Regions from separate parts of the Arthrobacter sp. JUb119 genome, predicted to be linked through region 2. Evidence: riboswitches for the same ligand, from Rfam matches in the RefSeq annotation. Region 2 holds a riboswitch; the other holds the start of a gene.
What was found. Region 2 has a riboswitch for S-adenosylmethionine ahead of M2368_RS11895 (O-acetylhomoserine aminocarboxypropyltransferase/cysteine synthase family protein). Riboswitches for the same ligand answer to the same signal wherever they lie in the genome.

Region 1 (5,780 bases), on a different contig from region 2:
CGGTTTGGACGCCGCGCGGGCCGCGGCCAGGCCGCGTTCCAGATCGGCAATCAGGTCGTCGGCTTCCTCGATGCCCACCGAGAGGCGGACCAGATTGGCCGGGATTTCCAGCGGGGTGCCGATCAGCGAAGCATGGGTCATTTCGCGCGGATAGCAGACCAGGGATTCCACCCCGCCCAGGGAGACCGAGAGCTGGAAGTACTCCATGGATTGGGCGAAGGCGCGGGCGGCGGCTTCATCGGAGAGCTGCAATGAGAGGATCCCGCCAAAGCCGCGGCCGGCCGCGGACTGGGACTTGGCCAGCTCGTGGCCCGGGTGGCGTTCCAGCCCCGGGTAGTAGACGCGGGTGACCTCGGGCTGGTCATCGAGCCAGCGGGCCAGGGTGCTGGCGGTAGCCCCGTGGCGTTCCATGCGCAGGCCCAGGGTCTTCAGCCCGCGGGCGGCCAGGTAGGAATCCTGCGGACCGGAGACCGCGCCCCCGGCAAACTGCTGGTAGCCCACGGCTTCGGCCAGGCTCTGCCCGCGGTGCAGGTGGTCGGCCACGATGACGGCCCCGCCGAGCACATCGGAGTGCCCGCCGATGTACTTGGTGGTGGAATGGACCACCGCGTGAGCACCGAAATCCAGCGGCCGCTGCAGGTAAGGAGTGGCGAAGGTATTGTCCACCACCAGCAGGGCGCCGTGTTCGCGGGCGATGGCCGCCCAGCCGGCCAGGTCGGCGATGCCCAGCAGCGGGTTGGACGGGGTTTCCACCCAGAGCAGCGCGGTGTTCGGGCGCATCGCGGCGCGCACCGCGTCCAGGTTGGTGATGTCCACCGCCGAGGAGGTGATCCCCCATTTGCCGTGCAGCTTGGAGATCAGCCGGTTGGTGCCGCCGTAGCCATCGGCACCCAGCACGATGTGATCGCCTGGCGCCAGCACTGCGCGCAGCAGCGCGTCTTCGGCCGCGATCCCCGAGGCGAAGGAGAAGCCGGCGGCGCCGCCTTCCAGCGCGGTGAGCTGGGATTCGAACCCGTTGCGGGTCGGGTTGGAGCCGCGCGAGTATTCGTGCCCGGCGCGCAGCACGTTGATGCCGTCCTGGATGAAGGTGCTGGTCTGGTAGATCGGCGGGATCACCGCACCGGTGTGCGGATCCTTGTACTGGCCGGCGTGCACGGCGAGGGTGTTGAAGCCGCTCATGCGAAACTCACTTCCTTGGTGCCGGCGGTGGCCTGGGTTGCGGCCAGTGCGTGATCCAGCGATTGGGTGATATCTGCGAGCAGGTCGGCGGGGTCTTCCAATCCCACCGACAGGCGCAGGGTGGAGGTGTTCAGGCCCGCGGCGGCCAGCTGCTGCTCCGAGAGCCGGCAGTGCGTCATGGTGGCCGGGTGGGAGACCATGGTGCGGGTGTCCCCCACATTCGCGGCCAGGGAAATCAGCGCCAGCCCGTCGATCACCGGGGAAACCAGCGACGGGTGGGCCAGCTCGATGGCCAGCACGCAGCCGGTGCCCTTGGGCGTGAGCGTCCGCGCCAGCTCGTGGCTGGGGTGGCTGGGCAGGGACGGGTGGTGGATGGCCGCGATGCCCGGGTGGGAAGCCAGAGTGCCGATCAGCGTGGTGACGCTGCGCTGCACGTGGGTGGCGCGCACCGGCAGGGTCTCGATGCCGGCCAGAATGCCCTGGGCGCTGGCCGGGGCGAGGGTCGGGCCCAGATCGTGCAGGAACTTGGAACGCACCAGCATCGCGTAGGCGGCCGGTCCGTGGCGCTCAAGCAGCGAGGTGTTGTTCAGCCGCACCCGCGGAGCGGCGATCTGCGGCCAGCGTAGCGGATCGGAGAAGTCGAATTTCCCCGAGTCCACCACCACGCCGCCGAGCACCGAGCCGTGTCCGGCCAGGCCCTTGGTGGCCGAGTGCACCACGATGTCCGCACCGATTTCCAGTGGCCGAATATTCAGCGGCGTGGCCAGGGTGTTGTCGACCACCACCGGGATGTTGTGCTCGTGGGCAACGGCCGCAATGGCGGGCAGATCGGCCACGGTGCACAGCGGGTTGGAGACGGACTCCAGGAAGAACGCGCGGGTGTCCGACTCAATGGCAGCGGCCCAGGCGGACGGATCGGCCTGGTCGACAAAGCTGATGCGGATGCCGAAGTCGGCGAAGGTGTCGGTGAACAGGTCCACGGTGCCGCCGTAGAGCGAGGAAGAGGCCACAATGTGCTTGGGGCCCTGGGTCAGGGCCAGCAGGGACAGGGCCACGGCGGCCTGCCCGGTGGCGGTGGCCACCGCGTGGGCCCCGCCTTCCAGGGCGGCCACGCGCTGTTCGAGGATGGACACGGTGGGGTTGCCGGTGCGCGAGTAGGTGAAGCCGGCCTGGCGCAGCGCGAACTTCTCGATCGCTTCGGCGTGCGATGCGAATTGGTAGGCTGCGGAATTGTGCAGCGGCGGCAGCATCGGGCGGAAGTCTCCGCTCGGGCGGTACCCTGCGTGCACCGCGTCGGTTTCCTGGCTCATGGCTCCTCCTCGATTCTCTGCGAGGGAGTGCACCGATTGGCATCGTGCGGCGGCACGAAGCTACGCAAAAACGCGTTCGGAACTGCTCCATCGTTCCTGGCGGTAGCACCTTTCGGTTTCCCGATGGTTGCTGCGGCGTCTCCGAGCCAGATCTCTCAGCCGCTCTTGATGGGTTGTTCTTCCATGGTTGGCTATCCGCCGCAACCGGTGCAAGCGGTATCCGGCGCCCGGCTTCATACAAGGCCGCTGCGCTTCATATGTCGTCGCCTTGTCATGATGACGCGGGGGCCTGAACCCTTTTGTGAAGCGAGCTTTTGAGCGGAATCGGCGTGATGCAGGGGTTTTTCTGGAAGTTTGTGACGATGCGCCGGTGCTCCATGACCGGCGGTTACGCTGCTGGCGGCTCAGCCGAGCACTTCTACCCCGAAGCTGGCGACCACCGTTCGCACTTCTTGCAGGTAGCGCTGGGCCTGGTCGGTGAGCGGGATGGCGGCGTGGTCAATCCAGCCGATCTCGATACGCTCCTCGATGGCCAGCGGGATGGCAACGATGGAGGGATCCAGCTCGTCACTGATGATGCCGGTGGAGATCGTGTACCCGCCCAAGCCGATCATGAGGTTGAAGATGGTGGCGCGGTCCGAGACCTGGATTTCGCGTTGGCTGGAGCGCGTGGAGAGCACCTCTTCGGCGAAGTAGAAGGAATTATTCGCGCCCTGGTCGAAGGTCAGCCGGGGCAGGTCTTCGAGGTCTTCGAGCGTGACCTGGGTTCGGGTGGCCAGCGGGTTGCTGCGCGATACGAAGATGTGCGGGTCGGCGAGGAACAGCGGGTGGAAAACCAGCCGGGACTCGCGCAGCAGCTTGTCGATGACCTTCCGGTTGAAGTCGTTGCGGTAGAGGATTCCGATGTCGCTGCGCAGCGTGCGCACGTCCTCGATGATCTCTTCGGTGCGGGTCTCACGCAGCGAAAACTGGTACTCCTCGGCGCCGCTGGCCTGGACCATCCGGACAAAGGCATCCACCGAAAAGGAGTAGTGCTGAGTGGAGACGCCCAGCAGTCGCCGGGCTGAGGGACGGCCGAGGTAGCGATGCTCAAGAAGCTCCACTTGTTCCAAGACTTGCCGGGCATAGCCGAGGAATTCTGCGCCTTCGGCGGTGAGCGTGACTCCCCTGGCTGAGCGCATCAGCAAGGTGCGCCCGACCCGTGATTCAAGCTCCTTCATCGCCGCGGACATGCTAGGCTGTGCGACGTAAATCAGGTCGGCGGCAGCCGAGATCGACCCCTCGGAGGCCACCGCCACAAAATAGCGAAGCTGCTGCAGTGTCAGACCGTTCGTTCCCTGAACCATAGGTCGAGTCTATATGAATCCATAGTTATATCGAGTTACCTGATATCAAGAATCGCCCTGCATGATTGACGCAACGACTTTCCCTCGGCCTGCCCAGGCCTCCCAAATACAGATTGGCCATCATGGCAGACGCATTAAATTTCAGCATTAGCACCACAAGATTCGACGAGAATTACTCCCCTTCAGCGAATTCTCGAACCACGACAAACTTCGCTAATTTGGCGCGCGGAGAACGCCGCGAAGAGAACCTGCGCAATGCCCTGACGATGATCAACCGCCGCTTCAATTCACTAGCTCACTGGGACAATCCCCAAGGTGACCGCTATGCGCTGGAATTGGAAATCATTTCAGCAAATGTGCATTTTTCTGCCGATAATACCGATCAGGAATTTCCACTTTTAGAAGTGCTTGAAACCACGATCGTGGATAAACTCCTAGGCACTCGAACCCAGGGAATAGTCGGCAATAATTTCTCTTCTTATGTCCGCGATTACGACTTCAGCGTGGTGCTCCCGGCATCGTGCAATGGCAGCGGAGCTCCGGTGCTTCCAGAAGATTTTGGTGATCTCCACGGACAGCTCTTCCAACATTTTTTGATTTCACAGGCATACCGTGAGCGTTTTGCCCAGCTGCCGGTGGTTTGCATTAGCGTCTCGACTTCCAAGACCTATTTCCGCACCGGCAACAGCCACCCCGTACTCGGTTTGGAATACCAGCAGGACGAAAATTCATTGACCGACGCGTACTTCGGAAAAATGGGTTTGAGCGTCCGCTACTTCATGCCACCAGGCGCTGTTGCCCCGCTGGCGTTCTACTTCCGCGGCGACCTACTCAACGATTACACGAATCTGCAGTTGATCAGCCTCATCAGCACGATGGAAACGTTCCAGAAGATTTATCGCCCGGAAATCTATAACGCCAATTCGGCCGCTCCTTCTGTGTACCACCCGAGCCTGGGCGCCGAAGACTTCTCCCCCACTCGCGTCTTTTATGACCGCGAAGAACGAACTCAGTTGGGCAAGATCCAAGGCAAGTTCACCGAAGAGCATTTCATCATCCCGAATCGCCAACTGCTAGATCAGTGGTCTTCCTCCTACCCGACTCCAGTCGCCTAAGATTCCGAAAGATAACTCATGACTTCCCCGCTTATCCCCACATCAATTGTCGGCAGCCTGCCCAAGCCTTCATGGCTTGCCGAACCTGAAAAGCTTTGGTCCCCATGGAAGCTTGAAGGCGAGCAATTGCGCGAAGGCAAGCAGGACGCCATGCGCGCTGCGGTCCTCGAGCAGGACCAGCGCGGCATCGACATCATTTCTGATGGCGAGCAGTCCCGCCAGCACTTTGTCACCACGTTCATTGAGCACCTGAGCGGCGTCGACTTCGAGAAGCGCGAGACCGTGCGCATCCGCAACCGCTATGACGCCAGTGTTCCCACCGTGGCTGGTGCCGTCGAGCGCGAAAAGCCGGTATTCGTTGAGGACGCGAAGTTCCTGCGCACGCTGACCGACCGGCAGATCAAGTGGACCCTGCCTGGCCCGATGACCATGGTTGATACCTTGTACGATGCGCACTACCGCAGCCGGGAGAAGCTGGCGTGGGAATTCGCTACCATCCTGAACCAGGAAGCCCGCCAGCTTGAAGCCGCCGGAGTGGATGTTATCCAGTTTGACGAGCCTGCCTTCAACGTCTTCTTCGACGAGGTCGCAGACTGGGGCATTGCGGCCCTGGAGCGCGCCTGCGAGGGGCTCAAAGCCGAGACCGTAGTTCACATCTGCTTTGGCTATGGCATCAAGGCGAACAATGATTGGAAAGCCACTCTCGGCGCACAGTGGCGCCACTACGAGAAGTCCTTCCCGCTATTGCAGGCTTCCTCCATCGATACCGTTTCGCTGGAATCCCACCACTCGAATGTCCCGCTGGAGGTCGTCGAATTGGTCCGCGGCAA
Region 2 (5,780 bases):
CCCAGAGGTTCCTGCTGAGGACCTGCTCTGGCAGGATCCACTGCCAGCAGCTCCGCAGACCACCTTGGGTGCAACTGAAGTTGCCGCACTTAAAGCCCTGATCAACGATTCGGGACTGACCGTCCAGCAGCTGGTATCCACGGCTTGGAAGGCCGCTTCGACCTTCCGCAGCTCGGATAAGCGCGGCGGCGTCAACGGCGGCCGCATCCGCCTGGAACCACAGGTCTCCTGGAGCGTGAACCAGCCTGAACAGCTCAAGCCGGTAATTGCCAAGCTGGAAGAGATTGTTGACAACTTCAACGCCACTTCCGGGATCAAGGCTTCCTTCGCGGACGTCGTTGTCCTAGCCGGCAACGTCGGAGTCGAGCAGGCAGCCCTGGCAGCTGGCCAGCAGGTCGAGGTTCCATTCACCCCGGGCCGCGTAGACGCAACCCAGGAGCAAACCGACGTTGACCAGTTCGCATGGCTGGAACCAGTTTCCGACGGATTCCGCAACTACGACTCGGGCTTCGTCAAGCTGCCTAGCGAGTACTTGCTGATCGACCGCGCGAATCTGCTGGGCCTCTCGGCACCGGAAGCTACCGTACTGCTCGGTGGACTGCGCGTCATCGGCAATAACTGGGACGGCTCCAACTTGGGCGTCTTCACCGACACCCCAGGCGCGTTGACCAACGACTTCTTCGCGAACCTGCTGGAGCTGGGGTTGGAATGGACCCCGTCCGCTGACGAACAGACCTACACCACCACCGATGGCCGCTGGACCGGTAGCCGCGTGGATCTGGTCTTCGGTGCCAACTCCGAGCTGCGTGCACTGGCCGAGGTTTACGCTTCGGATGATGCCAAGGAGAAGTTCGTCAATGACTTCGCCTCCGCTTGGGCCAAGCTCATGGACGCAGATCGCTTCGAACTGCGCAGCAAGTAGCAGCTGCTGGGCTGCAAGCCCGTAGCAATTAGTGCTGGGCTGCTGCTTCCCGCAAGGGAGGCAGCAGCCCAGCACTTGTTTCATGCGGGAACTGCCCGTCAGAACAGCGTCGCGGCGCCGCTGGCGAAGTCCGGGTTCTCCAGCTTCAGCAGCTCGGACTTGGCTTCCAAGCCTCCCAGGTAGCCGCCCAATGAACCATCGGTGCGCAGCACCCGATGGCAGGGCAGCACGATGGGAATCGGGTTGGTGGCGCAGGCTGAACCGACGGCCCGCACCGCTTTCGGCTTGCCGATCTGCTGCGCCAGCTGGGCGTAGCTCAGGGTACGCCCGTAATCGATATGACCCAGCTCCAGCTGCACCTGGCGGCGGAACTCGGTGGAGAGCTGCAAGTCCACCGGAAGATCGAAGCCATGCCGCTGGCCCGCGAAATACTCATCCAGTTGCCGGACGGCACCATCCAAGCTCGACTTGTCGCGCAGGATCCGCGGGCTGAGCCTTTCCGAGAGCACCTCCAGAATCCGGTCATGGCCTTCGGATTCAAAAGCGACCCGGACCAGCCCGGCATCGGTACTGGCCAGCAGCAAGGCCCCCACGGGGCTATCGACCACGCGATAGGCAACATCAACAAGTTCCCGTGCACGGGCCCGTTCAACGAGCCGGTCCTGCAGCGAGTCGAGGACTTGCGCTTCAGCGGCCGTAGCCTGCTGCCGATAATTTTTTCCGTTCATGGCTGCTCCCGCCATAGTTCTTGGTCATCCATCCGGGCCCGCAGATTCTTGATCCCATCGGCGCCCGAACGCCGGGCGGCAGCTTCGGTGCCGGAAAGGATTCCGGCAATTTGCGCGTAGCTCATTCCGCCCAGGTAGCGGTAGGCCACCACCTGCCGCTGCTTGCCAGGAAGCTGGTTCACCTCATGCCACAGCTGCAGGTTTTCCAACTGCAGATCCGGCCGTTGGGCCGATGGGGCCAGGCTGTCCACGTCTTGGCCGATGAGGATTTCCGGCTTGTTCCTGCGCAACTCGTCAATGGCTTTGTTCCGGGCAATACGCACTAGCCATGCCAGGACATTGGCGTCCTCCGGCAGTTGCGGGTACGCCTTGAGCGCGGCAAGGAACGTTTCGGACCAGGCGTCTTGCGCGCGATGCTCATCAAGCAGGGCACGGCAAACGCGCAGGACGTTCAGTCCATAGTCCTGGACTATCCGCTCGAACGGTGCTTGCATGGCTCTCCTGGAATTTTGCGCCTTCATGGCTTCTCACCATGTAAACGTACGAGGAGACCATTTTGTGAGGCGTGAACGAAAAAAATTCCTTCACGCAGATACCCATGGATTCCTAGAATGCCACCAGATCCAATTCGCTGGCGATCTGCTCAAGGCGGATCAATTCCAGGTGGAGCATTTCGCCATTTTCCACGCCTTGGGGATCCGTGGTTCCGGCCAATGCGTCGCGGATGGTGCGCATGGTGGCCCCATGGCTGACAATCATGACCTTGCGCCCGGCATGCCTGCTGGCCAAGTCCAGCAGCGCTGGCACCGTACGGCTCAAGATCTGGGCACGCGGCTCACGCAGGTCCTTGGCAGCAGCCGATTCCGCTTCGCTGACCTCGGCCATGATCCGGCCTTCCAGCGGGCCGAAGCCGCGTTCAATGAGTTCCGGAACGGCGTTCCCCGTCTCGGCCCCGATCTGCTGGGCAATCAGCGAGGCAGTTTCCCGGGCACGTTCCAAGGGCGAAGCAAGTACCAGCGACCAGTTCTGGCCGATCAGCTGGCGCCCGACCTCGCGAGCTTGTTCGCGCCCGGTATCGTTCAACGGGATATCGGTACGCCCCTGCAGGCGCCCTGCAAGGTTCCAATCGGTCTGCCCATGTCGCACCAGTGCCAGCGAAGTATCCATGACTCCAGCCTAACCGGGGTAATAGTTATCGAAGAATCTCCGATAACAGCTCCAATACGCAACGTTACGACTCATAGTTGGGTCACGAACGGTCATGTTGCGAAGATTATTACACCATCCCGAGCGGCTGAGAGATCTGGTTCGATGACGCCGCAGCAACCTGCCACATCCGGTGGTTACGGTGCTACCGCCAGAAACGATGCAGCCGCCTACCCGTTGGACCACAGCAGGAAGCGACATTGATTCCGGGATTCCTGCCTCGATCGCGGCCCGCCCTGCGGTGCCCGCGAAACCCCAATCGACAAGGAGTCGTAAGCCACCATGGCAGATCACAAGTTTGGATTCCGCACCCGCGCATTGCATGCCGGAGGCACCCCCGATGCCGAGCATGGCTCACGCGCAGTGCCGATCTACCAGACCACTTCGTTCGTCTTCAAGGACGCTGACGATGCGGCCAACCTCTTTGCCCTGCAGAAGTACGGCAACATCTACTCGCGTATCGGCAACCCGACCGTGGCGGCTTTCGAAGAGCGCATGGCTTCGCTGGAAGGCGGCATCGGAGCGGTAGCCACCGGCTCGGGCATGGCCGCGGAATTCGTCACCTTCGCGGCCTTGGCCCAGGCAGGCGACCACATTGTGGCTTCATCGAAGCTCTATGGCGGCACCATCACCCAGCTCGATGTCTCGCTGCGCCGCTTCGGCATCAACACCACTTTCATCGACTCCAATGATCCCGCCGACTTCGAAGCGGCGATCCAGGAAAACACCAAGGCCGTCTACACCGAGGTGGTGGCCAACCCGTCCGGCGACATCGCTGACCTGAAGGGCCTGGCCGAGGTGGCGCACCGCCACAATCTCCCGCTGGTAGTCGATTCGACGCTCACTCCCCCGTACATCCTGCGCCCTATCGAGCACGGCGCGGACATCGTGATCCACTCGGCCACCAAGTTCATCGGCGGGCACGGCACCACCCTGGGCGGCGTGGTCATCGAGTCGGGCAAGTTCAACTGGGGCAATGGCAAGTTCCCCACCATGACCGAACCGGTTGCCAGCTACGGCAACGTCTCCTGGTGGGACAACTTCGGCGAGTACGGCTTCCTGACCAAGCTGCGCAGCGAACAGCTGCGCGACTTCGGACCGGCTCTGCCGGCCCAGTCCGCATTCCAGCTGTTGCAGGGCCTGGAGACCTTGCCGCAGCGCATGGACAACCACCTGTCCAACGCGAAGCAGGTCGCTGCCTGGTTGCAGGCCGATGAGCGCGTGACCTACGTGAACTATGCCGGCCTGGAATCCCACCCGCAGCACGCGCAGGCCAAGGAGCTGCTGCCCATGGGCGTCGGCTCGGTCTTCAGCTTCGGGGTGAAGGGCGGGCGCGAAGCCGGCTCGAAGTTCATCGAAGCCCTGCAGCTGGCCAGCCACCTGGCCAACATCGGCGATGCCCGCACCCTGGTGCTGCACCCGGCCTCCACCACCCACCAGCAGCTGAGCGCCGAGCAGCTGGTCTCCGCTGGCGTGCCAGAAGATCTGATCCGGCTGTCGGTAGGACTGGAAGATGTCGAGGACATCCTCTGGGATCTGGACCAGGCGCTGGCCGCTTCGCAGGAAGCGATTGCCGCTTCCGCCGCAGGGTTCGAGGCTCCGGCCTATGACGGTTCCGCCTGCGCATTGCCAACCGCTTCGAAGGGAGCAATCTAATGACTGCCGTTGATACCGCTTGGGAAGGCCCTGGAGCCGCACAGCGCCTGGAGATCCTGCGCGACACCAAGTCCATCGCCATTGTCGGTGCCTCGAACAAGCCATCGCGCGCCAGCTATTTCGTGGCTACCTACCTGCTCTCCTCCTCCAAGTACAAGGTGTATTTCATCAACCCGGTACTCGATGAGATCCTGGGCCAGCCGGTGTACAAGTCGCTGGCCGATCTGCCGGAGACCCCGGATCTGGTCGAGGTTTTCCGCAAGCACGATGACCTGCCTACCGTGCTGGACGAGGCCCTGGCCGTAGGCGCGAAGACCCTGTGGCTGCAGCTGGGATCCTGGCATGAGGAAGTGGCCCGGCGCGCCGAGGCCGCGGGCATGAATGTGGTCATGGACCGCTGCGTGAAGATCGAGCACGCCCGCTTCCACGGCGGCCTGCGCCTGGCTGGATTCAATACCGGCGTCATTTCCTCCAAGCGCCAGGTACTTGCCTAGGGAGTCCAAGATTCCAGGAAATGGGTGCATGCAACATTGCGTTGCATGCACCCATTTTTGCCGTCGCTACCGGAGCTCTTCTTCGGGAGCTGTGCGTACTAGGCCACCTGCCCAGGGGCATTGCTGAGTTTTGCGGCTCGGCGGACTGCTCACGACAACGACCGGCCGGCTACGGCCAGTTATTAGAAACCATCTGGTGCCAGCTCTCCAGGTGTCCGGCACTCGGCCCGAGAACCGCAATCGCAAATAGCCCTTGAATTACTCGTTGGTATCCTCCCACCGCCTTGCCTAGCAGCAACGGCTGCTTTGCAATGCATTTGCATGGGCTGGAGAAAATGGGACGCGGCAAGATCTTTTGGAGGCCGGAGGTACTGGCGACTGGCAATTGCCTAGCCAGATGAACTCGAAATTTCGGCGGACCCGTACGTTGCTTCCTATGCATGCCCTTCACGAAAACGCTATCGATCGCTCACCCGGATATGCCCCCTTGCCCGAATTAGGCGAATGCCTCTCCGTGGGAACCTGCGGTGCGACTGCCGTTTATTTCCCGTCAAACAAGCCGGGCGGAATCTTGGGCATTCGGTCCAGCATCCTTCGGGGCATGACCCCTGCGCGGCATTAGACTCAGCACATGGCAATTGGCAATAGCGGCACTGGGGCCCATCTACGCGAATATCTGAATGATGCCCGCGAAGCAATCTTGTGGAAATGCGAAGGCTTGAGCGACACCCAAGCGCGTACGCCCTTGGCACCCACAGGAACCCATGTCATGGG

Region 1: another riboswitch for S-adenosylmethionine. It lies ahead of M2368_RS06700 (O-acetylhomoserine aminocarboxypropyltransferase/cysteine synthase family protein); the one in region 2 lies ahead of M2368_RS11895 (O-acetylhomoserine aminocarboxypropyltransferase/cysteine synthase family protein).

The regions. Positions count from the first base shown of each region.
Region 1 is NZ_JANUFE010000002.1:143,123-148,902, reverse strand. It holds gene M2368_RS06705 (cystathionine gamma-synthase) at 1-1,179, opposite strand, end outside; gene M2368_RS06700 (O-acetylhomoserine aminocarboxypropyltransferase/cysteine synthase family protein) at 1,176-2,489, opposite strand; SAM riboswitch class I at 2,574-2,664, opposite strand; gene M2368_RS06695 (LysR family transcriptional regulator) at 2,894-3,835, opposite strand; gene M2368_RS06690 (DUF1852 domain-containing protein) at 3,958-4,950, shown strand; gene M2368_RS06685 (methionine synthase) at 4,969-5,780, shown strand, end outside.
Region 2 is NZ_JANUFE010000004.1:87,729-93,508, reverse strand. It holds gene katG (catalase/peroxidase HPI) at 1-922, shown strand, start outside; gene M2368_RS11910 (methylated-DNA--[protein]-cysteine S-methyltransferase) at 1,021-1,650, opposite strand; gene M2368_RS11905 (RNA polymerase sigma factor) at 1,647-2,144, opposite strand; gene M2368_RS11900 (histidine phosphatase family protein) at 2,257-2,817, opposite strand; SAM riboswitch class I at 2,929-3,023, shown strand; gene M2368_RS11895 (O-acetylhomoserine aminocarboxypropyltransferase/cysteine synthase family protein) at 3,139-4,512, shown strand; gene M2368_RS11890 (CoA-binding protein) at 4,512-5,006, shown strand; gene M2368_RS11885 (DinB family protein) at 5,638-5,780, shown strand, end outside.